Regions from separate parts of the Vibrio aestuarianus genome, predicted to be linked through region 1. Evidence: predicted binding sites of a transcription regulator. Region 1 holds the regulator's gene; each other region holds the start of a gene.
What was found. The regulator PurR, encoded in region 1, represses purine synthesis genes. The targets are predictions, from matches to a motif close to TNANGNAAACGTTTNCNTNA.
Positions count from the first base shown of each region.

Region 2: MCT08_RS04785 (NCS2 family permease) is a predicted target of PurR. The motif match lies at 3,447-3,466, and genes of this name have one in related genera.
Region 3: metK (methionine adenosyltransferase) is a predicted target of PurR. The motif match lies at 5,242-5,261, and genes of this name have one in related genera.
Region 4: purM (phosphoribosylformylglycinamidine cyclo-ligase) is a predicted target of PurR. The motif match lies at 3,246-3,265, and genes of this name have one in related genera.

Region 1 covers NZ_JAKNYQ010000001.1:2,109,139-2,116,942, forward strand. The annotation lists gene elyC (envelope biogenesis factor ElyC) at 1-663, shown strand, start outside; gene torR (two-component system response regulator TorR) at 757-1,467, opposite strand; gene torD (molecular chaperone TorD) at 1,724-2,371, shown strand; gene purR (HTH-type transcriptional repressor PurR) at 2,640-3,647, shown strand; cyclic di-GMP riboswitch class I at 3,812-3,897, shown strand; gene MCT08_RS09740 (TfoX/Sxy family DNA transformation protein) at 4,012-4,599, shown strand; gene MCT08_RS09745 (TVP38/TMEM64 family protein) at 4,719-5,411, shown strand; gene MCT08_RS09750 (putative signal transducing protein) at 5,423-5,731, shown strand; gene MCT08_RS09755 (alpha/beta fold hydrolase) at 5,761-6,561, opposite strand; gene glgA (glycogen synthase GlgA) at 6,703-7,804, opposite strand, start outside.
Region 2 covers NZ_JAKNYQ010000001.1:1,011,665-1,019,468, forward strand. The annotation lists gene rimK (30S ribosomal protein S6--L-glutamate ligase) at 1-440, opposite strand, end outside; gene MCT08_RS04775 (ATP-dependent zinc protease family protein) at 440-880, opposite strand; gene MCT08_RS04780 (aminoacyl-histidine dipeptidase) at 1,126-2,598, opposite strand; gene vcdP (small protein VcdP) at 3,061-3,147, shown strand; gene MCT08_RS04785 (NCS2 family permease) at 3,487-4,779, shown strand; gene gpt (xanthine phosphoribosyltransferase) at 4,832-5,296, shown strand; gene frsA (esterase FrsA) at 5,383-6,630, shown strand; gene crl (sigma factor-binding protein Crl) at 6,731-7,120, shown strand; gene proB (glutamate 5-kinase) at 7,243-7,804, shown strand, end outside.
Region 3 covers NZ_JAKNYQ010000001.1:2,935,973-2,943,776, reverse strand. The annotation lists gene ruvX (Holliday junction resolvase RuvX) at 1-107, opposite strand, end outside; gene MCT08_RS13360 (YqgE/AlgH family protein) at 127-690, opposite strand; gene gshB (glutathione synthase) at 744-1,691, opposite strand; gene rsmE (16S rRNA (uracil(1498)-N(3))-methyltransferase) at 1,705-2,436, opposite strand; gene MCT08_RS13345 (endonuclease) at 2,544-3,248, opposite strand; gene MCT08_RS13340 (SprT family zinc-dependent metalloprotease) at 3,373-3,873, opposite strand; gene metK (methionine adenosyltransferase) at 3,943-5,097, opposite strand; gene tkt (transketolase) at 5,432-7,444, shown strand; gene MCT08_RS13325 (transposase) at 7,622-7,804, shown strand, end outside.
Region 4 covers NZ_JAKNYQ010000001.1:1,073,622-1,081,425, reverse strand. The annotation lists tRNA gene MCT08_RS05110 (tRNA-Pro) at 164-240, opposite strand; gene MCT08_RS05105 (DUF3149 domain-containing protein) at 495-635, shown strand; gene smrA (DNA endonuclease SmrA) at 781-1,359, shown strand; gene rluF (23S rRNA pseudouridine(2604) synthase RluF) at 1,453-2,469, shown strand; gene upp (uracil phosphoribosyltransferase) at 2,534-3,160, opposite strand; gene purM (phosphoribosylformylglycinamidine cyclo-ligase) at 3,327-4,367, shown strand; gene purN (phosphoribosylglycinamide formyltransferase) at 4,371-5,009, shown strand; gene MCT08_RS05075 (class II glutamine amidotransferase) at 5,084-5,929, opposite strand; gene lpcA (D-sedoheptulose 7-phosphate isomerase) at 5,985-6,560, opposite strand; gene fadE (acyl-CoA dehydrogenase FadE) at 6,872-7,804, shown strand, end outside.

The DNA.
Region 1 (7,804 bases):
CTGATCTCTTTCCAACCTTTCGCTACTCGTGTTCTGATGCCGTTAGAAAGACAGTATTCTGCATTCCTTCCTAGTGAAGGAGCGATTGATTATGTCATGGTACTTGGTAGTGGGCATGTGGTTGACGATCAAATTCCCCCCACGTCTGAACTCAGCCGAACCGCACTGATGCGCCTTAGTGAAGGCATTCGAGTGATGCGCATGTATCCCGGTTCAAAATTAATCTTGTCTGGTTACTCTGGCGGCTCCGAATTTAGTCACGCTCGCATGTTAGCAACCGTAGCGCTCGCACTCGGAGTGAGTAAATCCGATATCATTTTGCTTGAAACCGCGAAAGATACATGGGAAGAAGCAAGACAAGCTGCTGCCTTTGTTCAACAGCGCAAGTTAGTACTCGTCACTTCAGCGAGCCATATGCAACGCGCATTAAACGAATTTTACTCGGCAGGACTCGCCCCTATTCCCGCGCCAACCAATTATCTAGCGCAAAACAATATCGCTCAGGCTTGGGAAAAATACACACCTCGAGCTCGCTACTTAGAACAAACGGAGCGCTATTGGTATGAGACCTTGGGGCTATTGTGGCAAAACCTACGTGATTGGGCATCCGGCTACGAGGAAACGGCTTTAGAAAACGCTCCACAACAAGAAAGCAATTTGTAAGATACATAAAAAACCGAAGTCTCTACTTCGGTTTTTTATTTTCTGGCATCTCAAATAACCCAACGAGATACGTGTTTTATCGAAAATAAACGACTAATCTCCGGCAAACATATACCCTTCCCCATGCACCGTCACAAAAATTTGTGGGTTTTTAGGGTCAAATTCCATCTTCGCTCTCATCCGTCTAATCAAGACATCAATCGTACGATCATTAGGCGCATCAACACGATGACTGATCATATTCAAAATACGTTCTCGGCTCAGTACTTGGTTAGGATAAGAAGATAATGCAACCAACAACTCATACTCAGCTTTTGTCAATTTTACCGGTTCACCACTTCGACTAAGTGCACGGCGTTGAATATCAAATGACCATTCACCAAATCGAACGAGATTACCATTTTGAGAAGTATCGCCAACAGTCGATTGATTATTGGCTGTCGATATCCGCCATAAAAGATTTTTTACACGAACTAACAGTTCACGTAATTCAAATGGTTTGGTGACATAGTCATCAGCCCCCATTTCGAGACCAACAATTTTATCGATGCTATCCGTGCGACCTGTAACCAGGATGATTCCAATATCAGATTGACTACGTAGTTCACGCGTTAACATCAAACCATCCTCTCCCGGAAGGTTGATATCTAACATAATCAAATCAATAACGTTGTTCTGAAGCGCCTCTCGCATTTGAGTACCGTTCTCCGCCTCTGTAACGGTATAACCTTCATTTTGAAAGTACCCGGCCAGTTTACTGCGAGTTACTGCGTCATCTTCAACAACTAATACGTGATAGCTCATGTACACCACTTATTTATATGGAAATGCCTAAGTCTCAGTATGAGACTATGTACAAATTTATTCTATTCATAAATCGTCATAATTCTATCATCGCAGGCTAAAAATAGAGAAAAATGCTGGTTTATTGATTCAAAACAACCTTCCAAGACGGTATTAATTAAATAACAATTTCTGTCATATTTTTTCATTTATATAGTGATAGCTATTCATTTTTATTCGCTAAACTTAGCAGAGTAATTATTTTTGGAGCAAGATGATGCAAGAAACTAAAGCCTTTAATGAAAAGCGTGCCGAGATTTACTGGTGGCTTTCGAGCTTATTTGTCAAAGAGCTAACTGAGCAGGAACTAGAACAATACCATACTCAGGCCATTCGCTCATTTCTTACTGGCTTAGGTGACAACCAAACCCTTAAACCTGCAATTGACAAACTAGTCGATGCATTAAATCGACTCATGGATAGGGAAGATGCTCAACTAGAGCTTGCCGCTGATTTCTGTGATGTTTTTCTAAAATCAAATAAAGATTCTGCTCTGCCATATGCCTCTATTTATATTGGTCAATCAGGTCTTCTCAATGCTGAACCAGCAAAAGCGATGACCGAATTAATGGCATCACATAACATTGCGGTAAGCACATCGCTGAATGAGCCAGCCGATCACATTGCTATTGAATTAGATTTTCTGGGGAATTTGATCATTCGATCCAATGAGCTAGAACAGGAACAACATTTAGATCAAGCCTTTGTCGAACAGTATGAGTTTATCCAACAGCATATCCTCTCATGGGTGCCTCAGTTTAGCCTTCGATGCCAACAAATTGATCAGTTCGGGTTCTATAGCGCATTAACCGAACTGCTAGTGGCATTTCTTCAATTGGACTGCAAGTATTTGTCTAACGATTAGTGCGTCTTTACATAGATACACAATAAATCAGTCAACTGTGACAATTGACTGATTTATTAAGCAGATTTTTCATTGCCTGATTGACGTTTGCAGACTAAAATCTTGACTGAAAACGATAAAAAATTATTTTTAAGATGCAAACCGCTGTTTCCGGCGGTTTTTGTGTTTTTATTACTTTTAGGCTTCAATCTTAACAAGGTAATAAGCCTAACTCTGCTGAATGGTAAGCTGATTCAACCGTTCTGCAATTATCGACAGGAACGAATTTATGGCTACGATTAAAGACGTTGCTCGCCTCGCTGGCGTATCAACCACCACGGTATCGCACGTGATTAACAAAACTCGCTTTGTTGCTGAAGCTACACAAGAAAAAGTGATGGAAGCAGTAGCGGAACTCAACTATGCGCCAAGTGCTGTGGCTCGTAGCTTGAAATGTAATACCACCCGTACGATCGGTATGTTAGTTACCCAATCCACTAACTTGTTTTTCTCCGAAGTTATTGATGGCGTGGAAAGCTACTGCTATCGCCAAGGCTATACGCTCATTTTGTGTAACACGGGCGGTATCTATGAGAAACAACGTGATTATATTCGCATGCTAGCAGAAAAGCGCGTTGATGGTATGTTAGTCATGTGTTCAGACCTCACTGAAGAGCTTCTGGAAATGCTCGATCGCCATGCCGATATCCCTAAGGTGATAATGGACTGGGGCCCAGAAAGCTCTCAAGCTGATAAAATCATCGATAATTCTGAAGAAGGTGGTTATCTAGCGACCAAATACCTTATCGATCATGGTCACACTGAAATTGCATGTCTAAGTGGTCACTTCGAAAAGGCAGCCTGCCAAGAGCGAATTCAAGGCTTCAAACGCGCACTTGCAGAAGCGAACCTAACTGTGAATGAAAACTGGATACTGGAAGGTAACTTCGAGTGTGACACTGCCGTATTAGCCGCAGATAAAATCGCAGCAATGGATAAACGTCCAACGGCTGTATTCTGTTTTAACGATACTATGGCTTTAGGTTTAATGAGTCGCCTACAACAAAAAGGTATCCGTGTCCCTGATGACATGTCAGTGATTGGCTATGACAACATTGAGCTCGCTGAATACTTTTCACCGCCGCTAACCACCATTCACCAGCCTAAGCGCCGTGTAGGAAAAAATGCATTTGAAATTTTGTTAGAACGCATTAAAGACAAAGAGCATGAAAGACGTATTTTTGAAATGCACCCAGAGATTGTTGAGCGTAAAACAGTTAAAAATATAAAAAAATAAATCAAATTTTTGCTCGTTAATCGTTCGAAAGTCAAAACTGCCCATATTCTTAAAATTAGGATTACATTTGACTTTCAATCATGAAACTTTTGAGATGGGCATCACATATAAGAGATACAAATGTGATGTTTGTCCAATTTTTTATTTATTCTAATTCTTAGAAGTCACGCACAGGGCAAACCATTTGAAAGAATGGGACGCAAAGCCTCCGGCCTAAACCAAAATATTGGTAGGTAGCGGGGTTGCCGATGGCAATGATACTAGCATTAAGTTTACTCCTTACTGACACACTTTCTGCATAGAGTTGCTAACCTCTCGGACCTGATTTTGGTGGCGTATTACCTATACACCGAGAATTTACAACATGGATAAACCAGTACTTAAAGATTCAATGCGACTATTCGAACAGTTTGGACAAGTAAAATCTCGTTCAATGTTTGGCGGTTTCGGTATTTTCGTCGATGACACTATGTTTGCTTTGGTCGTAAACGATAAACTTCACATTCGCGCTGATGATGTGTCTACAAAACGCTTTGTACAGCAGGGCTATGAGCCTTATGTATATAAAAAGCGCGGCTTTCCTGTCGTCACTAAATATTTTGCATTACCTGATAATTGCTGGAACAACCCGCAACAAATCTTGAGAGACGCATCTGTCGCACTTGAAATTGCCAAGCAAGAACGTGAAGTTCAAGCTCAGGCAAAGCCAGATCGCTTGAAAGATCTGCCCAATTTGCGTCTTGCAACGGAAAGAATGCTCAAAAAAGCAGGTATTGAATCGGTTAATGATTTACAAGCGAAAGGTGCTTTAGAAGCGTACAAAGCCATTCAGCAAACCCACTCTTCGACTGTCAGTTTAGAATTGCTTTGGGCTTTAGAAGGCGCGATTGAAGGAAAACACTGGTCTGTTATTTCGCAATCTCGTCGTGATGAACTCGCCAATAATCTATAAACGTTAACCACAACCTTTCAAAAAGCGCTCGCACTTCATTGCGGGCGCTTTTTTATTCCATTTTGAAATAAAAGTTCGACTTTCCATGTCCTATTCACTATATCTAGTGTAAAAACGCGGTGAGAAAAAGCATGAATAAAAAAATTGTCTTGGGTCTAATCCTATTAATTACCATCATTCTGCTAGCGATGAATTTTGGCCAGTATCTAACCTTAGAAAACGCCAAAGCACAGCAATTACTGCTCAATGAGCATATTGAACAAAACTTTGTGAGCGCAGCTGCACTCTATTTCTCGCTCTATATTTTAGTCACGGCATTTTCGATACCTGGGGCGGCAGTGGTAACTTTATTAGGCGCGGCGCTATTCGGCTTTTGGACTAGCCTACTTTTAGTCTCCTTTGCCAGTACTATCGGGGCAACCCTAGCTTTTTTAAGCAGCCGCTTTTTACTGCGTGAATGGGTGCAAGACAAATTTGGCTCAAAACTGAAAGCGATAAACCAAGGTGTGGAAAGTGATGGCGCTTTCTATCTATTTTCTCTGCGCTTGATACCTGTCTTTCCATTTTTCTTGATCAATTTGTTAATGGGCTTAACACCACTTTCCACTGTTCGCTTTTATTTAGTTAGCCAGTTGGGGATGTTGCCAGGCACTGCTGTCTATTTGAATGCAGGCACACAGTTATCTGAAATAGATAGTCTATCTGGTATTATTTCACCGTCCGTCTTGCTTTCATTTGCACTGCTTGGATTGTTTCCCATGATAGCGAAATGGGGTCTATCTAAATTCAACAATATGACCAAAACGACTTAGAGCCAATCAACATGAAGATATTCGTCTCGAACTTATTATTAGAAGCACATATCGTCAGTCATCTCTTGCAGCAAGAAAAAATTCAGTGTGAAGTCAGGGGAGAAGGCCTGTTTGGTTTACAAGGTGAATTGCCTTTTGGAGAAGAAACTAACCCTTATGTATGGCTACTCGATGCTCATAAAGAACGTGAAGCTCTTGCAGTTATAGAAACTTACCGCGATAACCATGAACAAAATGTGTCCAACTGGTACTGCCAAAAATGCGGAGAAGAGAACGAACCGCAGTTTTCTGCCTGCTGGCATTGCAGTTCAGTTCAGTAGCTCCCATTGACCGTCTACTCGTATCGAAATTAGCGAGACATATTCTGTTGAATGAATTCAATAGAGTGTCGATTAAACATCTCCGGCTGTTCAACATTACAAACATGTCCACAATTGGGTATTTCTAACAGAATACTCTTTTTGTGGTGTGCCACCATGTCCTTGACGGGTTTAATGAACATATAGTCTCTCTCGCCCATCAGATAAAGAGTCGGGATTGGTAGTTCTTTCTCTTTAAAGTACTTCATTAAAGGGTTAACTTCCGAAGTCAGCATAAACCAGCGTTTAAACTCTTTTTGGCACAGTTTTCTTGCTTCTCGTATGAACAGATGTCGAGACTCTTTTTGAGTACGTTGTGGCATAACAATATAAGCGAACAATCGATATAGCCACATATAAGGAATGATATGCTTACTTAAATTGCCTACCTTAACTAGCACCTGCGAACGAACGTCAAAACGCGTCACCGCACCACCTAACACCATCGTTCTAACACGACTAGACGCTAATTCAGCAAGGTTTCTGACAATAATTGTTCCTAGTGACATACCAACAAAATGGGCAGATTGGATTTTCAGATGATCCAACACTTTGAGAATATCTTGTGTAACTGATTTAAAAGTATAGCGATTGGCCATTAATTCTTTAAGTAACTGATTGGATTTGCCGTGACCACGGAGGTCAATTAACAATAAATTAAAATGTTCTCTGTATGCTTTTATCTGCTTAAACCAGATAGATGAGCTTCCCCCTGCCCCATGGACAAAGACAACCCATTCATCACTGGTCGGATGATGGTAAGTTTTATGGAAAAGTAAACTCTGAGACATATTGAGATATTTGTTCGCAATCAATGAGTATTAAGACTACCACAAAATACCAAGACTGTTGGCAGCAGGATGTAAAATTATGTTTGGTTTATCTGCTCTATAGCATTAAACAAAGGCGCCGAAGCGCCTTTTCATTTGTTATTAACTAAATAACGCGTCTTGATACATTTTGATGTATTCTTTCGCTGAATCTTGCCAACTAAAATCTTGTCGCATAGCGCGTTGCTGTACTTCTAACATTTTATCTGGATGCTGAAGATAAAATAGCATCGCCCGTTGCATAGTAATCAGCAAAGCCTCAGCAGACGGTTCATGGAAACCAAAACCCGTTGCTTCATCAGGGTACTTATCGTAATCACGAACCGTATCTTTCAGGCCACCGACTTCACGCACAATAGGCAATGTGCCGTAAGCCATGCTATAGATCTGATTCAAGCCACACGCCTCAAATTCTGACGGCATAAGAAAGAAATCTGAACCGGCTTCAACCAAGTGCGCGAAACGGTTGCTATAAGCTTCAACAAAGGCAAATTTATGTGGATACAATGAAGCGATTTTCTGCAAACGAGTGGCAACTTCAGGTTCACCCGTCCCAACAATAATCACTTGGACATCATTACGTAAAAACTGCTCAAGTATGGGTAGAATGTAATGAAACCCTTTTTGGTGAGTTAAACGACAAACCATACCAAACAGCGGTAATGAACGTTTAGGTAATTGCAGCTCTTCTTGCAGTATCTGTTTGCTTGCTAATTTACCCGCATGCAGCGATTCCGCCTCATCTGAATAGCCAAGAGGAAGATATTCATCCTGTTGTGGATTCCATTCACTGTAATCACAGCCATTGACAATGCCGTGAAGATCCCTTGCTCTGTGTACAAAATCATCAACCAGTCCATGAGAGCCCAAAGGCGTCAGCAATTCAGATGCATAATTAGGACTGACTGCATTAATTTTATCGGCAAAGGCAATACCTGCACGCAGCATGCTAACGTGATCATGCCCATATTGCAGAAACTCCATACCAGATAAATTTAATTCAGGAATAATTTCTAATTGATGATAAGAGAAGATCCCCTTGAAGATAGCATTATGCACCGTCAAGACACTCTTCATCTCAGAAAAATATGGGTCGTGTTGATAACGAGTTCTAAGCAAGAAAGGAACTAATCCTGTATGCCAATCATTAGCGTGAATAACTTGCGGTTTTTTGCCTAATTTCGGCAACACATCCAGACTCGCT
Region 2 (7,804 bases), 1.1 Mb from region 1:
TGTGTTCCTTCAAGTAATTTAATCACCACTGGAGCACCGCCAACCATTTCGAGTAAGTCTTTAACGTCATCGGGCTTGCTAGCAAAGCCAGTGATCGGCATACCAATACCTTTACGCGACAATAGTTGCATTGAACGTAGTTTGTCTCGAGAACGGCTGATCGCAACCGATTCATTGACAGGATAGACTCCCATCATCTCAAATTGACGTAAAACAGCAGTACCATAAAAAGTAACTGAAGCGCCGATACGAGGAATAACCGCATCAAACCCCGCCAACTCTTCACCTTTAAAGTGAATTTCTGGCTTGTCTGAATTGATATTCATATAGCAACGTAACGCGTCGATAACCTTGACTTGGTGACCACGATCTTTACACGCTTCAATCAAACGTTTGGTTGAATAAAGCGAAGAGTTACGTGACAGAATACCAATTTTCATTATTTGTGCTCCTCGAAAGCGATTAAAAAGGATTGTGTTGGGTCAACGACAATCTTATTGTGCATAGCGGTACGGCCTAACAGCATGCGAAAAGCCATGTTTTCACGGTTGGTTAAGGTGATCTCTATTGGCCATATTTGACCACCTAAACTGACTTCAGATTCAATCACGTAACGTGTTTCTTCATGGCCGCCTGAATCACGTACGGTACGTTCATCTACCACTTTTGCTTCACAAACGACGACTTTTTCATCATTCCGCTGTAAAGGGTGGATCCAAAAGCGAACCCAAGGCGCTTCTTCTTTAGTAAAGCTTTCTACTTTAAATGCGTGTAAGCAAGACGTACGAGCTCCGGTATCTATTTTTGCTTTGATTTTTTCAATACCTAACGCTGGAAGGCAAAGAGTTTCCCGCCATCCGACAATCATTTTTTCTTTCATCGCAGTTTCAATCTTTTTGAGAATTAAAGATAACGCTAAGGATTAAGCGCTATCATCGATACAACAACGTGCTGTAATCGCTAGAAGAGAGTGTGGTGAATAACTCTAGGAACTTCAAGGGGGCGAACTCTAACAGTGGCTTAAAGTGTGCGCTAATGAATAAATTTTTTCTTATCGATAAATTTTTTTGATAGAAATCAAGTGAAAACAAGATACCGGGCTAGATAGCCCGGTAAAGTCATTAATTATGCTTTGGTTGGGATAGCTTCCAGTAGAGCAACCATCTGATCCCAGAAAAGATCCACAGTGTCGATTTTTACCTTTTCATCTGGGGAGTGAGGGAATTTGATTGTAGGGCCAAATGAAACCATATCCATTTCAGGATAAGGTTTTTTGAACAGGCCACATTCAAGTCCTGCGTGGATAACCATGATATTTGGTTTATGACCGTAGATACCTTCATACATATCACGGAAAATAGCCATGATTTCAGAATCTGCATCAGGCTTCCAGCCAGGATAGGCGCCAGAAAATTCAATCTGAGCACCAGCAAGTTCAGCGACAGAGGTCAGCATACCTTCAACTTGGCTGCGACCAGAGTCAATCAAAGAACGGATCAAACAAAGGACTGTTACGCTATTTTCTGCCGTAGTAATCACGCCAACGTTCAGTGACGTTTCAACCACACCTTCAATTTCATCGCTCATGCGGATCACGCCATTTGGACATGCATTTAACGCCGCAATAAAACGCTGTTGGTCTGCGATAGTAAATACAGTTTTAGCATCATCTTGCACTTCATTGAAAGAAACGATACTGGTTTCAACACGTCCAAGTTCTTCTTTAAGAAGGTCTGTGTAGAAGCCAAATAGTTGATCCAGCTTTGCTTCATTTTCTTTAGGTAAGGCAACAGTGACAAAAGCTTCACGAGGAATCGCGTTACGCAAGCTACCACCACGAAACTCAACTAGGCGCAGTTCAAGTTGTTGTGCGTGGCCAGCTAAAAAGCGAGCAAGCAGTTTATTAGCATTACCGCGACCAGTATGGATGTCGCAACCTGAGTGGCCGCCTTTTAAGCCTTTCAATGTCAATTGACGAGTGACATAGTTACTTGGCGTGGCATCACGTTCAATACTAAATGTCATTGAGCCATCAATGCCGCCTGCGCAGCCCATGTATACTTCGCCTTCTTGCTCTGAGTCAGTGTTCAGAAGAATGTCGCCTTCTAGCCAACCTGCTTCTAGACCGAAAGCACCAGTCATTCCCGCTTCTTCATCGATTGTCAGCAGTACTTCAATAGGACCGTGTTTGATCTCATTAGAAGCCAAAACCGATAGACAAGCAGCCATACCAATGCCGTTGTCAGCACCCAAGGTTGTACCTTTAGCTGTTACCCACTCACCGTCGATGTAAGGCTGAATAGGATCTTTAGCAAAGTCATGTTGCGTATCTTCGTTTTTCTGCGGCACCATATCGATATGTGCTTGTAACACGACACCTTTTTTATGTTCCATTCCTGGAGTGGCTGGTTTTTTAATAAAAACGTTACCGGTTGGATCGCGGCGAACTTCTAAGCCTTGCTCTGTTGCCCACTGAATAATGTATTGAGCAAGCGCTTCTTCATGCTTAGAGGGATGTGCAATAGCACAGATTTTATCGAAAAATTGCCAGATAGGTGTAGATGATAACTTACTGATTTCAGGATAGAACTCAGACACGGAAGGCTCCTTTTATTTGAGTTTGCCAGATCAAGGTGAATAAGATGGTTCTCTGGATAGAGATTGATCATAGCGTGACTTTTGTTATTCACAGCATACCACTCTAGGCAATAGGCGAGTAGCCTGCTTTGAGAGGAATTATTTGAGTGAAATCATTGTTGGACCGTACATAGTGTACAAAGGAGATTACAAATAGGTGTTTAGGCTCTTATTAATAACGACTAGTACTTATGATTAAATTGACATTAATGTAATTTAATTACCAAAAATGAATGACACAGATCAATAAAAGAAAAATATGTGATTCAAATCACCAAAGTGGTTGTAATTTAATTTCTTGGTGGTATATTTGTAACCAACTTCGAAAGCGAAGAAAAAATGCTCAAAGGATGAGTCCGTTTTATCGCCTCCAGGGAACCGAGAAATCAAGTAATATTCAATTGATTTAATAAGGTGATAGTTATGAAAGGTTTACCATCTGCAATGTTCTGGCTAAACAAATCTGTTTATACAAGTAACTTTGCATACCCAACAAGCTTTGGTTACTAAGACTCAAAGCATGTTATCTGAACGTTATGTTCACCCCCTATATATTGGAATTTTTTGACAGTCAATTTGACTTAGATGATTCGCCGCCACCTCAATGAGGTGGCGTTTTTTTATCTGTAATTTGGCTTTCATTACTTCAAATCACTGCGCTAACCATCCTAATAAATTGATGAATTTGCAATCAAAATCCCTTGTTTTTATGGGATTTAACTCATATTGACAGCCAAATTTCCTTCATATCAAAACAAATTGCGTCTGGAATTTGTGATCTGATGTCTCTATAATCCACAGCCAATCGATTACGCAACCGTTTACTTTTTACCTTTATAGGACTCGATCATGCTCGAAAGGCTATTCAAACTCAGTGAAAATGGCACCAACGTGCGCACTGAGGTTATCGCAGGGATTACCACCTTCCTTACGATGGCATACATTATTTTTGTTAACCCTGCGATCTTAGCGGATACAGGTATGGATCGCGGTGCCGTATTTGTTGCTACTTGTCTAGCGGCAGCTATTGGCTGTTTTATCATGGGCTTTGTTGCAAACTACCCAATCGCCCAAGCTCCAGGGATGGGGTTAAACGCATTCTTCACTTATGCGGTTGTGCTTGGCATGGGTTATACATGGCAAGTTGCTTTGGCGGCGGTGTTTGTTTCTGGGATCCTGTTTATATTCCTCAGCATATTTAAAATTCGTGAATGGATTATCGAATCTATTCCTATGTCATTGCGGACAGGCATCTCAGCGGGTATTGGCCTTTTCCTTGCTTTTATTGCATTGAAAAATGCAGGAATTGTGGTCGATAACCCGGCAACATTAGTGTCTGTTGGTGCGATTACTTCATTACCTGCGGTGTTAGGTGCCATTGGTTTCTTCTTAACTATTGCTTTGGTGCACCGTGGTCTGAAAGGTGCCGTTATGATCGCTATTCTAGCGGTAACTGGCCTTGGTTTAATATTTGGTGATGTGCAATGGCATGGTGTTATGTCGACACCACCAAGTATTGCTCCAACATTTTTACAGCTTGATTTCTCAGCCATTTTTGAAGTTGGTATGATTTCAGTGGTTTTTGCTTTTTTGTTTGTCGATTTATTTGATACTGCTGGTACCTTGGTTGGTGTGGCACAAAAAGCAGATTTAATTGGTAAAGATGGCAAAATTCCTCGCTTGAATAAGGCACTGCTTGCCGATTCAACCGCGACTTCTATTGGTGCGCTATTGGGAACGTCTAACACCACTTCTTACATTGAAAGTGTCGCTGGTGTTTCTGCGGGTGGTCGTACAGGTTTAACCGCCGTGGTCGTTGGCATTTTATTCTTACTTGCATTATTCTTCTCGCCATTAGCTGGAATGATCCCTGCGTATGCAACGTCAGGTGCATTGTTTTATGTGGCCATTTTGATGCTTTCTGGCCTAGTGAGTATTGATTGGCGCGATCTGACTGAAGCGGCTCCAGTCGTTGTCACTTGTTTACTGATGCCTTTGACATTCTCTATTGCAGAAGGTATTTCACTTGGTTTTATCGCCTATGCAGCCATTAAGCTGTTTAGTGGCAAAGGGCGCAGTGTATCGATGAGTGTGTGGGTTATGGCTGCTATCTTCATCTTCAAATACATCGCCTCTGCGTAATGGCAGGCAGATTATTTAAATTATTAGATTTATAACAATTAGGTTTATAACAATGAGCAATAAATTCGTTATCACTTGGGACAACATGCAGACTTACTGCCGTCAATTAGCAGAAAAGCAAATGCCTGCAGAACAATGGAAAGGTATTTGGGCTGTCAGTCGTGGTGGTTTAGTACCTGGTGCAATCTTGGCTCGTGAATTGGGAATTCGTCACGTTGATACCATCTGTATCTCTAGTTACGATCATGATCATCAGCGTGATATGACCGTCATTAAAGCACCAGAAGGTGATGGTGAAGGTTTCTTGATTGTTGAAGACTTAGTTGACAGTGGTGATACAGCTCGTAAATTACGTGAAATGTACCCTAAGGCTAAATTAATTGCGGTTTGTGCTAAACCTTCAGGTGTTGATTTATTGGATGACTATGTTGTCGATATTGCTCAAGACACTTGGATCGAACAGCCTTGGGATATGACGATTCAGTACGCTGAACCTATCAATCGTAAACAAAAATAAATCTTTTTGTGTTTATTTGAAAAAGGCCCTTTATAGGGCCTTTTTTTTGATTACTATAACCTTATCGCTCTCAACAGAATCGGCTTATGTCTGAACCTAAAAGCAAAAATCTCTCTGAAACCTTATTCCAAAAGCATAAACAAGCGAAAGAAACCTCGGCACTCATTCGCTATATGCCAAGTAGCCAAGAAGTCTTGGACAATAAAAAGCAGCAGGAAGGGTATGCTTGGTATCGTAACCTAAGGCGTCTGCAGTGGATTTGGCAGGGGATCGATCCGGTAGAGCAAGAAGAAGTACTGGCAAAAATCGCTTCATCGAAGCACTCAAGAACACATGACGAGTGGTTGGATACGGTGATGGGATACCACGGCGGCAATTGGTCTTATGAGTGGACAAAGCTTGGTATGCGTCATCAAAAAAGGGCGAATAACAAGCAAAGTGAGGAGGCGGCAAATGAACTTTTTTCTGCGTCTTTGTGTTTTAGTATTGCCGGTTACCCTCATCTGAAAAATGATAACTTGTCCTTGCAGGCTCAAGTGCTAGCTAACAGCGCTTATAGTGAAGCATCAAAACTGACGAGTTACGTTATTAAGCAAATAGAAGTACCGTACAAAAATAAAAAGATCATTGTTAACCTTCATTTACCTAATACCGATAGACCTCATCCCGTTATCATGGTGAGTGCTGGCTTAGACAGTTTGCAAACGGATATGTGGCGTTTATTCCGTGATTATTTAGCTCCACGCGATATTGCGATGATCACCATCGATATGCCTTCTGTTGGTCACAGTTCTCATTGGCCATTAACTGAAGATTCTTCATGCTTACACCAAGCAGTGTTGCACGAGTTATCGCGTCTACCTTGGGTTGACCATCAAAAAGTCGGACTTGTTGGCTTTCGATTTGGTGGTAATTCAATGATAAGACTGTCTTTTTTAGAACAGGATAAGATCAAAGCATGTGTCTCGTTAGGAGCTCCAGTTCATGATATTTTCACTTCTCCAACCAAGTTAAAGCAAATGCCTAAGATGTATCTAGATGTTTTAGCTTCACGCTTAGGGAAGGAGGCCGTTGATATTGATAGCCTCTCTGGGCAAATGATGGCTTGGTCACTGAAAGTCCAAGGGTTCTTATCGAGTCGTCGCACTAAAGTGCCTATTCTTGCGTTGGGCTTAGAGGGCGATCCAATTTCACCTTACTCAGATAACCAGCTTGTTGCGTTGTTTAGTGAATATGGCAAAGCTAAGCAGATAAAAAGCAAAACAATTTCACAAGGATATGAGCAATCCCTCGATTTAGCGATAAAGTGGTTAGAAGATGAGCTATTTAGGTGACTTTTCCTCTAATTTAGTTAAGCATGATATAAGTATGCCTTAACAAGCATATGAACAATCAAAAATAATGATCATTCTTAACATTGAAATGGAGAGTCATATGTCAGAGATGACCCAAGCCCCGACTCATTATCGTTTGTTGGCCGCATTAAAGGCTATCGGTCCTTATCTACGTGAAGGGCAGTGCCGAGAGGAGAACTACTTGTTTGATTGTCTTTCTGCCTGTGTTAACGATAAAAAATCCCCAGAGAAAAGAGAATTTTGGGGATGGTGGTTGGAGCTTACCAAAACAGAATCTGGGTTTGACGCTAAGTATCATGCAGGACGCTATAACTTGGCAGGAACGTGGGATGCCGATACGATTCCCAAATCAGTACAATCAGAAGTAAAACGTACTCAAGAAGAGTTTCATGCAAAATTGGTTTCGACCTTGTATGAGCGATTTGAATTGTCGGTTGAGATTACTGAAGATTCTGCTGAATTCGCCTGATTTCCTTTCTCTTACCATTCTCGCGAGTAAAAAGGTGCTTTTTAGCACCTTTTCTACTTGTGAATTTTTGCTTTGATTGTTAAAACATCCTTTCTTATGTGTTTTCCATTTCAGAAGAAATCATGACAACGAATCAACAAAGCGGAAAAGCAATACAACTTCAAACCGTCGTTGTGAAGCTAGGGACCAGTGTTCTAACCGGTGGTACGTTAGCGTTAGACAAAGCTCATATGGTTGAGCTTGTACGCCAATGTGCCGAACTGAAAAAACAAGGCCACTCAGTGGTGATTGTATCATCTGGTGCGATTGCCGCAGGTCGAGAGCACCTTGGTTACCCCGCACTGCCCAACGCAATGGCAAGTAAACAACTGCTTGCTGCGGTAGGGCAAAGCCAGTTGATTCAAGCTTGGGAGTCACTTTTTGCTATCTACGGTATCAAAATAGGCCAGATGCTTCTTACTCGCGCTGATCTTGAAGACCGTGAACGCTTTCTTAACGCTCGTGACACCGTCAATGCCTTAATCGATAATGACATCATCCCTGTGGTGAATGAAAACGATGCCGTGGCTACAAGTGAAATCAAAGTTGGCGATAACGACAATTTATCGGCATTGGTTGGTATTTTGTGTGGTGCGGACAAGCTGTTGTTGCTGACTGATCAAAAAGGTCTTTTTACGGCTGATC
Region 3 (7,804 bases), 830 kb from region 1:
GCCTTAAAAGCCTTCAACGGTGAAGCCGTTCCTGTTACCTCTTGACCAATGGCACTGCCAATACTTTTGGTGCCAAAGTCAAAAGCCATAATGGTTCTTGAAGTCATAATTACGTTCTTGATCGGTTTACGCGTGTCCAGCCAGGCCAGACAGCTGTATCGGGTCGATGCCGAGTTTTTTAATCGCTTGGCTCCATTTATCATGGATTGGCGTATTAAAGATAACCTCAGGATCGGCTTCAATGGTCAGCCATGAATTTTCTGAAAGTTCCAGTTCGAGCTGACCAGGTTCCCACCCAGAATAGCCCAAGGCAACTAGATAGCTACTTGGTTCAGCATCAGTACCTAGTACGGATAGAATATCCTTCGAAGTGGTAACAGCAAGGTCATCACTCATACGAATACTCGACTCATAATGATCTTTTGGGCGATGCAAGATAAAACCGCGATCTTCTGCAACCGGTCCGCCATTTAAGACCGGCATTTTCAGGCTATCCACTTGGATTTGCGGATAACTTGGTTCGATGTTGACCTGCTTTAACATGCCCCCGACGGTGATATCTATCGGTGCATTGATCATTAGCCCCATCGCCCCTTCTTCATTATGTTCACAGATATAAATGACACTGTGCTTGAAGTAAGGATCTTGCATACTTGGCATGGCGACTAAAAAATGATTTGTAAGATTCATACTGCCTCCAACCCTTCCGCGAGTAATAGGGTAATGACTTACCCTATTAAACGTTACTTGTTGATACGACGCTCGATAGCATCCATCAACTTACCGGTAATTGAGATATCAAATGCCGCCTCAATCTCACGAATACAGGTTGGGCTTGTCACATTTATCTCAGTTAGCTTGTCGCCAATAACGTCAAGACCTACAAAAATTAAGCCTTTTTCTTTCAGTGTTGGAGCGATTGTCTGCGCAATTTTAATATCGGTTTCGCTCAGTGGACGAGCTTCACCACGACCACCAGCAGCTAGGTTACCGCGTGTTTCACCTTTCGCTGGGATACGAGCAAGGCAGTAAGGCATTGGTTCACCATCAACTACCAAAATACGTTTGTCGCCATTACTGATGTCTGGCACGAAGGTTTGCGCCATGCAGTAGTTTTGACCGTGGTTGGTCAATGTTTCAATGATCACCGAGACGTTAGGATCACCTTCTTTGACTCGGAATATTGAAGCGCCGCCCATTCCATCAAGTGGTTTTAAGATCACATCACCATGCTGCTCGCGGAAGGCTTTAATTTTCTCTGCTTTACGCGTAACAATTGTGGTTGGTGTCAGTTCTGGGAACCACGCAGTAAATAGCTTTTCATTACAGTCACGTAAGCTTTGTGGTTTGTTAACGATTAAAGTGCCTTCGTCTTCTGCGCGCTCTAAAATGTAGGTGGCGTAGATGTACTCGGTATCAAACGGAGGATCTTTACGCATCAATACTGCATCAAGTTCGGCTAATTTAATGGTTTGTTGTGATTTAAATTCATACCAGCCATTTGGATCTTCTTTCAGTTCGACGATTTTAGTATCGGCGACTGCGACGCCTTGATCTAAGTGTAGATCATTCATTTCCATATAGTGGATTTCATAACCACGGCGCTGTGCTTCAAGCAACATGGCAAAGCTGGAATCTTTTTTAATATTAATGGATGCAATGGGATCCATTACGATACCAAGTTTAATCATTGATTTTCTCCGGTTAGCCAAGGTCGCCGAAACGAACTTGAAGGGCAGTAATTGCAGTTAAGGCAGCCGTTTCAGTGCGAAGCACGCGTGGGCCTAACAGGGTTTCTTCAAATTGATATTCTTCCGTCATGCGGATCTCTTGTGCCGATAATCCGCCTTCAGGGCCAATCAATAAACGTACTTTAGTGACAGGCTCTGGCAAGGTGTTAATTGAATATTTAGCTCGTGGATGCAGGTTAAGTTTTAATGCATCACTTTGTTCTGCACACCAAGCTTCTAGCTGCATGATAGGACGAATCACCGGAACGGTGTTGCGGCCACATTGCTCACAGGCACTGATCGCAATTTTCTGCCACTGTTCGAGTTTTTTCTCGAATCGTTTAGCGTCAAGTTTAACGCCGCAACGTTCAGAAATCAGTGGTGTAATAGTATTCACCCCCAACTCAACCGATTTTTGGATGGTGAATTCCATTTTGTCACCACGAGAGATGACTTGTCCGAGGTGCAAATTTAATGGCGATTCACAGCTACTCTCTACGCGTTCTGCTGCTTCGACCAACACGCCTTTTTTCGTCACTTCGCTGATAGTTGCTGGAAATTCAGCGCCACTTCCATCAAATAGCAGCACTTCTTGACCAACTTGCATGCGTAACACTCGGCCAATATGTCCAGCCGCGTCATCACTTAACGCGATGGTGCCGAGCTGCGAAATTGGGGTCGGGTGATAAATTCTAGGGATGCGCATGGTAACTTCCTGCCTGACATTGAATAGCCACTAACATGGATGCTTTTAGCTGAAAAAACAAGGGGCAAGAATGAGTTTCAGCCATCAAGATTAAACGTTTCAACGGATTATGAACCACATTGCTTTTGAACAAATGGGTTGTGGTTGCCTTGTACTTTAGCAATGCGTTGGTCACGCTTACATTCCCATGAATCTGCCGGATATTGGCGATTCCATGCCTGCATTAGCTGAGTTTGTTGTTTTGATAGCTGAAAACCATATTCTTGGCTCATGTACAAGTAGGTACGAGCAATCGACCCGCGTGCTCTATCCGGTGGCATGACTTTACGTTGCTTGAAATTGACCTGCATTTCACAGCGACCATAGGTTTCACCATCCACTCCATTCCATTGACTGAAATTGTAGTTTGAGCGATCACCGTTAACTTCTCCGATTGCAGGGGTTAAGTTGTGTAGATCCGCCTCCATAGAACGAAAAGCGCTATCATTCTTGGTGCAATTTTTACGCCCGCCACTTTGCCAGCATTGACGCTGGTGACCAAATTGCCAAGCAGGAACCACATGCTCCCATTCAATACGGCTGGCGCGGGTTTGTTGTTTACGTACTTGATAGCCACAAGCTTGTAAGTCTGGTGTACCTTTACGACCTTGCCATTCAATGTCACAACCACAATAAAAACTAATTGGATGATCTTGATAGATCTTCAATGCTTCTTTCTTTGCTTTAGAAAATGAAGAGGGTGGTGCTGATAGTGCACTAAACGAGAGTAATGCTAAGAGCCCTGCGACAGACAATAAACGAAGATACGACATAATTTAGACTGATATAAGTGTGGTTTTTCTCAGTCTAACACTCAGGATGAGGAATTATAAATGATGTTTTTATCGTTATTTTTCGGGGATGGTCATCACGAAAAGCAGCGAATAGAACACTAATTTAAGAAAGCTGTACGCCTGTAAAGATCAGAGTTTGCGAACATTGTTGGCAGCGATAAGTGGCTTGATGGCGCAACACTTTGTTATGGCGACGAATAGTCAGAGGATAGCGAGTACAGTCGCAGCGATATTCAAAGGTTTTGCCTTGTACAGAAGAGACTTCAAACCGATGAGTGGTATTGGCGGGTAAATGAAAGACTTGATTCATCACACTCTGCCACTCTTTTCCGTGTGGACGGACTCGACCATAGCGTTGATAAGTAATGAGGTGAGCGATTTCATGTGCGATCACTTCATCTAAAAAAGCTTGTGTGTTTTCTGCAAATAAAATGGGATTTAAGCGAATTTCCCAACGTTGTAAGTAAGCTTTTCCAGCGACTTTGCCTCTGAGTTGGTAATTTAATGTTGGCAAAGGAAAGGGATGTCGAAAATGGTCGGATGCGATATCAATACATTGTTTAACTTTTGCTTGAGCGCGGTAATGTAACTCAAAGTTTTGCACGTATTTATTCCTAAAAAGCCCTTACTAAAAAGTAAGGGCTTGTGTATTTTTTATCTACAATGCAGTTGCTTATTTCAAGCCAGCGAATTCACGAAGAATAGCGGCTTTATCTGTTGCTTCCCAAGGGAATTCTTCACGACCAAAGTGGCCGTAAGCGGCAGTTTTCTTGTAGATTGGTTGTAGTAGGTTCAACATTTCTTGCAGGCCGTATGGGCGTAGGTCGAAGTGTTGACGTACTGCTTCGATAATGATCTCTTCTGAGACTTTTTCGGTACCAAATGTTTCAACCATGATAGATGTTGGATCAGCAACACCAATTGCATAAGAAAGTTGAATTTCACAACGGTCAGCAAGGCCTGCAGCGACGATGTTTTTCGCTACATAACGTGCTGCGTATGCTGCACTACGGTCTACTTTTGATGGATCTTTACCAGAGAATGCACCACCACCGTGACGCGCTGCGCCGCCGTAGGTGTCAACAATGATCTTACGACCAGTTAAACCACAGTCACCCATTGGTCCACCGATAACAAAACGGCCGGTTGGGTTAATAAAGAATTTGGTTTCTTTGCTGAGCCATTCTGTTGGCAATACTGGCTTGATGATCTCTTCCATTACCGCTTCGCGTAGGTCTGGTGTAGAGATAGAATCACAGTGTTGAGTTGAAAGAACGACTGCATCAATACCAACGATTTTTCCTTGGTCATATTGGAAAGTAACCTGAGATTTTGCATCAGGGCGTAACCAAGGAAGAGTACCGTTTTTACGAACTTCTGCTTGTCTTTGTACCAGACGATGAGAGTAGGTAATCGGTGCTGGCATTAGGATTTCTGTTTCGTTAGTTGCGTAACCAAACATGATACCTTGGTCACCAGCGCCTTGCTCTTTAGGATCGGCTTTATCAACACCTTGGTTGATGTCTGGAGACTGCTTACCGATAGTGTTCAATACGGCGCATGAGTTTGCATCGAAACCCATGTCTGAGTGCACATAACCGATTTCACGTACTGTTTGACGAGTTAATTCTTCAATATCAACCCATGCTGAAGTGGTCACTTCGCCACCAACCATCACCATGCCTGTTTTTACGTAAGTTTCACAAGCAACACGAGCTTTTGGATCTTGTTCTAAGATGGCGTCAAGGACAGCGTCAGAGATTTGGTCTGCAATTTTATCTGGATGACCTTCTGATACGGATTCAGAAGTAAACAGGTGCTTAGCCATGAGAGCTCCAATTTAAGTAGTTGGTCGGTGGCAAGTCGCTAGCAACTTACCACCTCAATTCATTAATTTATGTAGGTGTTTCTACATCTAGACGTCTATTCTAGTTTTGAATGGTCGAATTACAAGTAATTTTTTTCTGATCTGAAAGCCAAACGATTGCTTAAGTTTGCTCAAAATTTTTTGAATTTGGGTTAATATCCTAAAAATAAGCCACAAACAGCCGGATTTCCTCAGTAAAACGTTTGCAGTGATAAAAGTGCTTTGAGAGAATAGCCGCGCTGTTTTCAGCCCAATTTCGTTACTTTGAATTCGCTTAATGCACTCAGGAGCAGACATGTCTTCCCGTAACCTTCTTTCTAATAAAGAACTAGCCAATGCAATCCGCGCTCTTAGCATGGATGGTGTTCAACAAGCCAACTCTGGTCACCCAGGCGCACCAATGGGGATGGCTGATATCGCTGAAGTACTTTGGCGTTCTCACCTAAATCACAACCCACAAAACCCACAATGGGCAGACCGCGACCGTTTCGTTCTTTCCAACGGCCATGGCTCAATGTTGATTTACTCTTTGCTGCATCTAAGCGGTTACGAGTTATCGATTGATGATCTGAAAAACTTCCGTCAACTGCATTCAAAAACCCCGGGTCACCCAGAATATGGTTATGCACCGGGTGTTGAAACGACTACAGGTCCACTAGGCCAGGGCATTACCAACGCGGTTGGTATGGCAATGGCAGAGAAAGCACTAGCCGCACAATTTAATAAAGAAGGCCACGACATCGTCGACCACTTCACTTATGTATTCATGGGTGATGGCTGTTTGATGGAAGGTATTTCTCATGAAGCTTGTTCTTTAGCGGGTACGTTAGGTCTTGGCAAGCTGGTTGCTTTCTGGGATGACAACGGCATTTCTATTGATGGTCACGTTGAAGGTTGGTTCTCTGACGATACACCTAAACGTTTTGAAGCGTATGGTTGGCACGTTATTCCTGCGGTTGATGGCCACGATGCTGAAGCTATTAATGCGGCAATTGAAGCGGCGAAGGCTGAAACTGGTCGCCCAACTTTGATTTGTACTAAAACGATTATCGGTTTTGGTTCTCCAAATAAAGCGGGTTCACATGATTGTCATGGCGCGCCTCTTGGTGCGGAAGAAATTAAAGCTGCTCGTGAATTCCTAGGTTGGGAACACGGACCGTTTGAAATTCCTGCTGATATTTATGCACAGTGGGATGCAAAAGAAGCAGGTCAAGCAAAAGAATCCGCTTGGAACGACAAATTTAAAGCATACGCTGCGGCATACCCAGCGGAAGCGGCAGAACTGAAACGTCGTTTAAATGGTGATTTACCAGCACAGTGGGAAGAAAAAGCCAGCGCAATTATTGCCGACTTGCAAGCTAACCCTGCCAATATTGCATCACGTAAAGCGTCACAAAATGCGCTTGAAGCCTTTGGTGCAATGCTACCAGAATTTATGGGCGGCTCTGCTGACTTAGCACCTTCTAACCTTACTATGTGGTCTGGTTCTAAATCACTGACTGCGGAAGATTTCTCGGGTAACTACATTCACTACGGTGTGCGTGAATTCGGTATGACTGCCATCATGAACGGTATTGCACTTCATGGCGGTTTCGTTCCTTACGGCGCAACGTTCCTAATGTTTATGGAATACGCACGTAATGCAATGCGCATGGCCGCTCTGATGAAAATTCAGAACATTCAAGTGTACACGCACGACTCTATCGGTTTGGGTGAAGATGGCCCTACGCACCAACCGGTTGAGCAAATTGCTTCACTGCGTTTAACACCAAACATGAGCACATGGCGTCCATGTGACCAGGTGGAATCAGCGGTAGCTTGGAAACTGGCGATTGAGCGTAAAGATGGCCCATCTGCGCTTATCTTCTCTCGTCAGAACCTAGCACAGCAAGAGCGTACTGTTGAGCAAGTGGCTAACATTGCTAAGGGTGGTTACATCCTGAAAGACAGCGATGGTAAGCCTGAGCTAATCCTAATTGCGACAGGTTCAGAAGTTGAGCTAGCAGTGAAAGCCGCAGAGCAACTAACCGCAGAAGGTAAGAAAGTACGCGTGGTATCGATGCCTGCTACTGATGCATTCGATAAGCAAGATGCCGCTTACCGCGAAGCAGTATTGCCAGCAGACGTGACTAAGCGTATCGCGATTGAAGCGGGCATTGCAGATTTCTGGTACAAGTACGTTGGCTTTGGCGGCAAGATCATCGGTATGACCACCTTTGGTGAGTCAGCGCCTGCTGATCAGTTGTTCGAGATGTTTGGCTTCACTACTGAAAACGTAGTGAAAATAGCCAACGAGCTGCTTGCTTAATTGACTTTAGGCATACAATAAACAGAGCCTCGCTTGTTATAAGCGGGGCTTTTTTTATTGTCATCCCTAAACCACCGCCTTGGGCGGTGGTGATTGAACCTTGGGGCTATTGCCCGAATGAGTGCCCATGCTAGAAGTAAACCTCTTATTCACCATAAGTAAGAGGAAACTAAAAACATGGGCGATTATAGAAGTTCATCACATGTATATTGGCGTTGCAAATACCACATAGTTTGGACACCGAAATACAGATTTAAGATCTTGAAAGGGCGTTCAGTAATCCGCTTGTTTAACAAGTTCCCACATATAAGAAAGAAACCGTGGGGTAATCATTTTTGGGCAAGGGGATACTTTGTTGAC
Region 4 (7,804 bases), 1.0 Mb from region 1:
TTGCTACACCCCAGATATGACAAAGCCCCGCATTACTGCGAGGCTTTTAATGTGGTCGGTGAAGAGCCCGAGTTTGAAAGAGCCGAACCCCCGCCCCTTTCGAGTACACTATTCCTACACCCCAGATATGACAAAGCCCCGCATTGCTGCGAGGCTTTTAATGTGGTCGGTGAAGAGGGATTCGAACCCCCGACCCTCTGGTCCCAAACCAGATGCGCTACCAAGCTGCGCTATTCACCGAGATTGTTCTAAAATTTATGTCCTAGAACGGATGCGTATATTACGGATCTCGCTCACAGACGCAAGCCATTTAATGATTTTTCTATTAAAAAAGAACCATTCGCTCAAAACATCGCCAGCACAATCAAGGAATGTGATCGATTACACACAATAATCAACAATCTTTTAACCTATGCAACACAATTGATCCAGATCAGTGTCACCACAATCATGAGCCTTTAACTTGGGCTTGTCTTCGAAACTTTGGAGGAAACATGGACTTTTGGCTTGATCTCCTATTTGGTAATGCAGTGGGGCTATCTTCAATGATAGTAATCTTTGGCGCTTTTGGTCTAATGCTATTTTACGGCGGTTTCTTCATTTACAAGGTGATGAACGACAAATCTCCTCACTAGATCGCTTAGCCGCTATTGAAAAATAGAATGACGCTATGCACCGGAGCCGATTGCTTGTCTGCTCCGGTTTTTTATTTTCTGCTTGATCTGATTCGAGGATCACTGGGTATAATTGCCTATTCCTCTATCGATTCGAGAAGCACCCATGTCTCAGAATGATTTCGATTTATTCCAACAAATGATGGGCGACGTAAAGCCAATTACTCACGATACCGCCGAACTCAAAAAATCACATACTGTCACTGATTCTCAGCTAGCTAAAAGAGAATCGGCCATGACGATAAGTGAAGGCGATCCTGACTATCTTTCGATCGATAATGCTCCAATGCTCAAACCTAATGACATTATCGAATACAAGCGTGACGGTGTTCAAGAAGGGGTTTATCGAAAACTGCGTTTAGGAAAATACCCTATTCAAGCTCGCTTAGACCTTCATCGCAAAACACTAAAAGAAGCGCGAGATGAAGTGGTTAGCTTTCTAAAACAATGCATGGACTGGGATATTCGAACTGTCACCATCGTGCATGGTCGTGGGGAGAAGTCAAACCCACCAGCACTAATGAAAAGCTTCGTTGCCAACTGGTTGATGCAAATAAAAGATGTGCAATGTGTGCATAGTGCTCAAGCTTTTCATGGTGGTTCAGGAGCGGTTTATGTGATGTTGCGTAAGAGCTCCGAAAAGAAAATAGAAAACCGAGAGCGTCATCAAAAACGACTTGGTTAATTAACGATAACTGCTAAAATAAACGCCATCCAAAGCAACACTTCAGTGTTGCTTTCTTTTTTAACCGCCGTTGGGAAACGTTAGGAGAACAACATGTCGCAACAAACTGAAAAACGCCTAAATAAATTCATCAGTGAAACTGGCTACTGCTCACGCCGTGAAGCCGATAAATTGATTGAACAAGGTCGGGTAACGATCAATGGTAAACTGCCGGAGATGGGCACCAAAGTGCAGCCAGATGATGACGTTTGCATTGATGACAAGCCACTAAAATCCAAAGAAAAACCTATCTATATCGCATTAAATAAACCGACTGGCATTACTTGTACGACTGAACGTGATATTCCGGGAAACATTGTTGACTTCATCGGTCACCGCCAACGTATTTTTCCTATCGGCCGCCTCGACAAACCTTCTGATGGCTTAATTTTTCTCACCAATGACGGTGATATCGTGAATAAGATTCTACGCGCAGGAAATAACCACGAAAAAGAGTATGTGGTACGTGTAGACAAGCCGATCACCAATGAGTTTCTAAAGAAAATGGCTTCCGGTGTTGAAATTCTTGATACCGTTACTTTGCCCTGTAAAGTGACGCAAGAAACTAAGTTCTCATTTCGTATCGTGTTAACTCAAGGTTTGAACCGTCAAATTCGTCGTATGTGTGAAGCACTAGGTTATGAAGTGTTTAAACTGCGCCGTGTTAGAATTATGAACATCAGTTTAGATGGTATTCCAAATGGCAAATGGCGTTACCTGTCTGATAATGAAGTGGCTGAAATTCTGGCGATGTGTGAAGGTTCAAGTGGCACTGAAGACGCATCAAAATTAGACGCGCAAGGAAAACGCATTCGCAGAGCAACCGATGCTAAGCTGTACGATAGCCGCGAAGAGAATCAAACCTCAACAGCGCGTCGTAACCAAAAAACGCGAACCTTTAAAGGTCATAATGCTGATGAATATCGCCATGCGCCAAATTCTAAAAAAGGCAAAGGCTCTCGCACTACATCGGCTAGCAATAAGTCATGGAATAATGATGCAAGACAAGGCAGTAACAATGATAAAGCACCCGCTAAACGTACAACGGGTACGCTCGGTCTTAAAAAGTAATCATTAATTTTTAGAATTAAGTAAAACAAAGGGGAGCATCGATATGCTCCCCTTTATCATTCAATTACTTGGTACCAAAAATCTTATCACCAGCATCGCCTAAACCAGGAACGATGTAACCTTTGTCATTTAGTTTTTCATCAATCGCAGCTGTGTATAGTTCTACATCTGGGTGAGCTTTTTCAAGAGCCGCAATACCTTCAGGTGCTGCCACCAATACTAGGATTTTAAACTGATTACAGCCTTGCTCTTTCAGAAGATCGATCGTTGCGATCATCGAACCACCAGTCGCCAGCATTGGGTCAACGACTAACGCGATACGCTCTTCAATGTTAGAAACTAACTTATTGAAATAAGGCACTGGTTCTAATGTTTCTTCATCACGGTAAACACCTACCACACTGATACGTGCACTAGGAATGTGTTCGAGAACACCATCCATCATGCCAAGGCCTGCACGCAAAATTGGCACAACCGTAACCTTCTTGCCTTTAATTTGATCGACTTCAACAGGGCCATTCCAACCTTCAATGGTCACTTTTTCTGTTTCAAAATCAGATGTCGCTTCATAAGTAAGCAGGCTACCGACTTCTGTCGCTAGCTCACGAAAACGCTTAGTGCTGATTTCCCCTTCTCTCATTAACCCAAGTTTGTGTTTAACTAGAGGGTGCTTCACTTCAACAACTTTCATTTCCATCTCCGGCAATATTTAAATAAACCTGCGGATTATACACACATTTTGTATTGGTTTCAGTGCCAATTATAAACAAAAAAACTGACGCAAACGTTTTCCTTTTTGTTTTAAGCCCTGTTAGAATAGCGCCGTTTTCATATCCAACTTAAACGAGGACTTCCCCGTGAGCGGTAATAACACATCTCTGAGCTACAAAGATGCAGGCGTAGATATCGATGCAGGCAATGCACTAGTTGAACGCATTAAAGGTGCCGTAAAACGCACTCGTCGCCCTGAAGTAATGGGTGGCATTGGTGGTTTTGGTGCGCTTTGTGAGCTGCCAACAAAATATAAACACCCTGTTTTGGTTTCCGGCACTGATGGTGTGGGCACTAAATTGCGTCTCGCTTTGGATATGAAAAAGCACGACACGATTGGCGTTGATCTCGTAGCAATGTGTGTGAACGATTTAATCGTCCAAGGTGCAGAACCACTCTTCTTCTTAGATTACTACGCAACCGGCAAATTAGATGTAGATACCGCAGCTGACGTGGTATCTGGTATCGCCGATGGTTGTGTACAAGCTGGCTGTGCGTTAATTGGTGGTGAAACCGCAGAAATGCCTGGTATGTATGAAGGCGAAGATTACGATGTCGCTGGTTTTTGTGTCGGTGTGGTGGAAAAAGAAGACATCATCGACGGCTCAAAAGTGGCGGCAGGTGATGCATTGATTGCGGTAGGTTCAAGCGGTCCCCACTCAAATGGATACTCGTTAGTGCGTAAGATCTTAGAAGTCTCTGGCGCAGATAAAAATGAAGAGTTAGCAGGAAAAAGCATTGGTGAGCACTTACTGACACCAACCAAGATTTACATCAAATCAGCGCTTAAGATGATCGCAGAACACGACATTCACGCAATTTCACACATTACTGGTGGTGGCTTTTGGGAGAACATTCCTCGCGTTTTACCAGCAGGAACCAAAGCCGTTATTGATGGAAGCAGTTGGCAATGGCCAATCATTTTCCAATGGCTTCAAGAAAAGGGTAATGTGACAACTCACGAGATGTACCGCACTTTCAACTGTGGTGTCGGTCTTATCGTTGCACTACCAACTGAACAAGCCGATGCTGCGGTTAAATTACTGCAAGCAGAAGGTGAAAACGCATGGGTTATCGGTCATATTGCTGAAGCTCAATCTGGTGAAGAGCAAGTAGAGATCAAATAACCTATGAAAAGTATTGTTGTTTTAGTTTCAGGAAATGGTACCAACTTACAGGCTATCCTCGACGCGTGTGAAACGAAGATTAAAGATGGCAAGGTTACGGCCGTTTTTTCAAACAAAGCAACTGCTTATGGCTTAGAACGAGCTAAAAAAGCAGGTGCAGCAGCGGTACATATTGACCCTAATGCTTTTGATACGCGTGACGCGTTTGATCTCGCATTGATGGAACAAATAGACCAATACGCACCTGATTTAATCATTCTAGCTGGTTATATGCGCATTCTGAGTAGTGAATTTGTTCGTCACTACTTAGGAAGAATGCTCAATATACACCCATCGCTGCTACCGAAATATCCTGGTCTCAATACCTACCAACGCGCGATTCATGCTGGTGATGAAGAACACGGAACCAGTGTTCACTTTGTCACAGAGCAGCTTGATGGCGGGCCTGTTATCCTACAAGCAAAGGTACCTATTTTTGATGAAGATACGGTTGAAACGCTGACAGATAGAGTGCAAACCCAAGAGTATCGAATTTACCCTTTAGTGGCACAATGGTTTGTTGAAGAACGTTTAGAGATGCGTGAAGGCAAAGCTTACCTCGATGGAAAACAACTTGGTATGCATGGCTACGCGTTCGATTAAGTTAAACAAAAAATTGGAAAGTAAAAAGGGTTGCATAACAGCAACCCTTTTTTGTTGAGCAATGAGAATACCATTTAATTCAGAGATTCAATCGGTGCCTGACACCCAGGTTTAGCCGCTGCAAACGGCACATCAACTAACGCTGAGGCATTATTATCAATACACTCACCATAGTGAAAAATCGCATACTCACTGGGTTTCATTCGCTGCCACATTTCATTACCCGTCAAAGGTTGTGTCGCAATCACAGAAACCACGTCGTTTGGTGTTGTTTCTTCTTGAAAGTTGATTTCAACATCTTCATCAAGCAAGCTGGCTTTACCAAATGGCGCACGACGGGTGATCCAATAAAGGTGATTCGTACAATACGTCATCACGTATTCCCCATCCGAAAGCAGCATGTTAAATACGCCTCTTTCTTTTAATTGGTCACAACATTGCGCAACAAAACGAAACATCCCAACCATATCCTGTGGTGGTTCTGGATAACGCGCTTCCAATTGCTTTAATAACCAGCAAAATGCCTGTTCACTGTCTGTTTCACCAACGGGGCGATAACGCCCAGTTTCTAACTGCTGGTGATCAGACAATTGTCCATTATGAGCAAATGTCCAATATTTCCCCCACAACTCTCGCGTGAAGGGATGAGTATTTTCCAAATTTACACCACCACGATTCGCTTGACGAATATGGCTAACGACCGCCCGGCTTTTTATCGGGTAACTCTGGACCAGCTCTGCAATTTTGGACTGGAAGCTGGGGTTTGGGTCTTTAAACGTCCGAAAACCCTTTCCTTCATAAAAAGTAATTCCCCAGCCATCACGATGTGGACCTGTATTGCCTCCACGCTGAATCAGCCCAGTAAAACTAAAGCAAATATCCGTCGGCACATTGGCACTCATACCGAGCAATTCACACATGGTTTAACGCACTCCCTTCTTTAAACCTTAGGCTGCACCTGAATAATTCAGATAATTACGCCATTTCTTTTTCGATTAATTGGATAATGATATGGATAATTTTAATATGGATTTCTTGAATACGGTCAGCATAACCAAAATGAGGGACACGAATTTCAACATCCGCCAAGCCCGCCATTTTGCCGCCATCTTTACCGGTTAGAGCAATGGTTTTCATGCCTTTCGCTTGCGCCGCTTCAATGGCTTTCAAAATATTACCAGAGTTACCTGAAGTAGACAGACCAAATAATACATCCCCCTTTGCACCTACCGCTTCAACATAACGAGAAAATACAAAATCATAACCAAAGTCATTACTCACACATGATAAATGGCTTGGATCAGAAATAGCGATGCCAGGGTAACCAGGACGATTTTCACGATAACGCCCCGTTAACTCTTCAGCAAAATGCATCGCATCACAATGTGACCCGCCATTACCACAAGATAGAACTTTGCCACCTTGTTTGAATGAATCAGCAATCAGCTTTGCCGCCGCTCCAATTTGAGCAATGTTATGGTCATCACTGAGAAACTTATTCAGAACGTCAGCAGCTTCCGTCAATTCACTTTTAATCAAATCCTGGTACATAGGTATATTCTCTTTTTAATCTGCTTACAGATGAACTCTTGTTTTAGAGCCAGTAACAAACTTGAGTTTACCCAAACCATTTGCTCTGTCGAGAGTTCCACTTCAAGAATTGTCCTTTTCTGTTCATTCCATACGTAGAAAGTCATGGATACATTGGATTATTTAGATTTTTTGCTCTACATGGATCACTTTTTGAACAATATAAGGTTTTACATTTCATTAATATTCTGATTACAATTACCACTGGTTAGACCACTTTCAAAAATCAAGACGTATAACAAAATACATTCCGTCTTAAAGGGAAACATATTATGGACATCTTGCTCTCTACACTTGGCTTTATCGCTGTACTCGGTATTTGCCTCTACCACAGAACCTCACTCTTTACTGCCTTAACGGCATTAACCGTTACTATGATTGCGTTAACGGTTTTTGACTACGCTGGGTTTATCGGCTGGGTACTTTACCTCGCCGCTATTGCAGTCTTTGCTATCTCTTCTATTCGCCAAAGTCTGATCAGCGAAAAAGCATTGAAACTATTTAAAAAAGTTCTTCCTGCCATGTCACAGACAGAAAAAGAAGCCTTAGACGCCGGTACTGTTTGGTGGGAAGCAGATCTGTTCAAAGGAAAACCAAACTGGGACAAACTGCACAAGATTGCCGCGCCAAAACTAAGTACAGAAGAACAAGCCTTTCTTGATGGTCCGGTGAATGAGGTGTGTGCCATGGTCAGTGACTATCAAGTCACTCATGAACTGGCAGACCTTCCGCCTGAAGTTTGGCAATATTTAAAAGATAACAAGTTTTTCGCCATGATCATTAAGAAACAATATGGTGGCTTAGAATTTTCAGCCTATGCTCAATCGCTCGTATTGCAAAAACTAACAGGTGTATCGGGAGTACTTTCATCCACCGTTGGTGTACCAAACTCGTTAGGCCCAGGTGAACTTCTGCAACACTATGGTACTGAAGAACAAAAAAACCATTACTTACCTCGACTTGCTGAAGGTAAAGAGATCCCATGTTTTGCGTTAACTAGCCCAGAAGCGGGTTCAGATGCAGGCTCTATTCCTGATTTTGGCGTGGTTTGCAAAGGCAAATGGGAAGGAAAAGAAGTGCTGGGCATGCGCTTAACTTGGAACAAACGCTATATCACCCTAGCTCCTGTTGCTACCGTATTGGGATTGGCTTTCAAATTGCGCGACCCAGATGGCCTATTGGGGGAAACCCAAGAGCTAGGTATT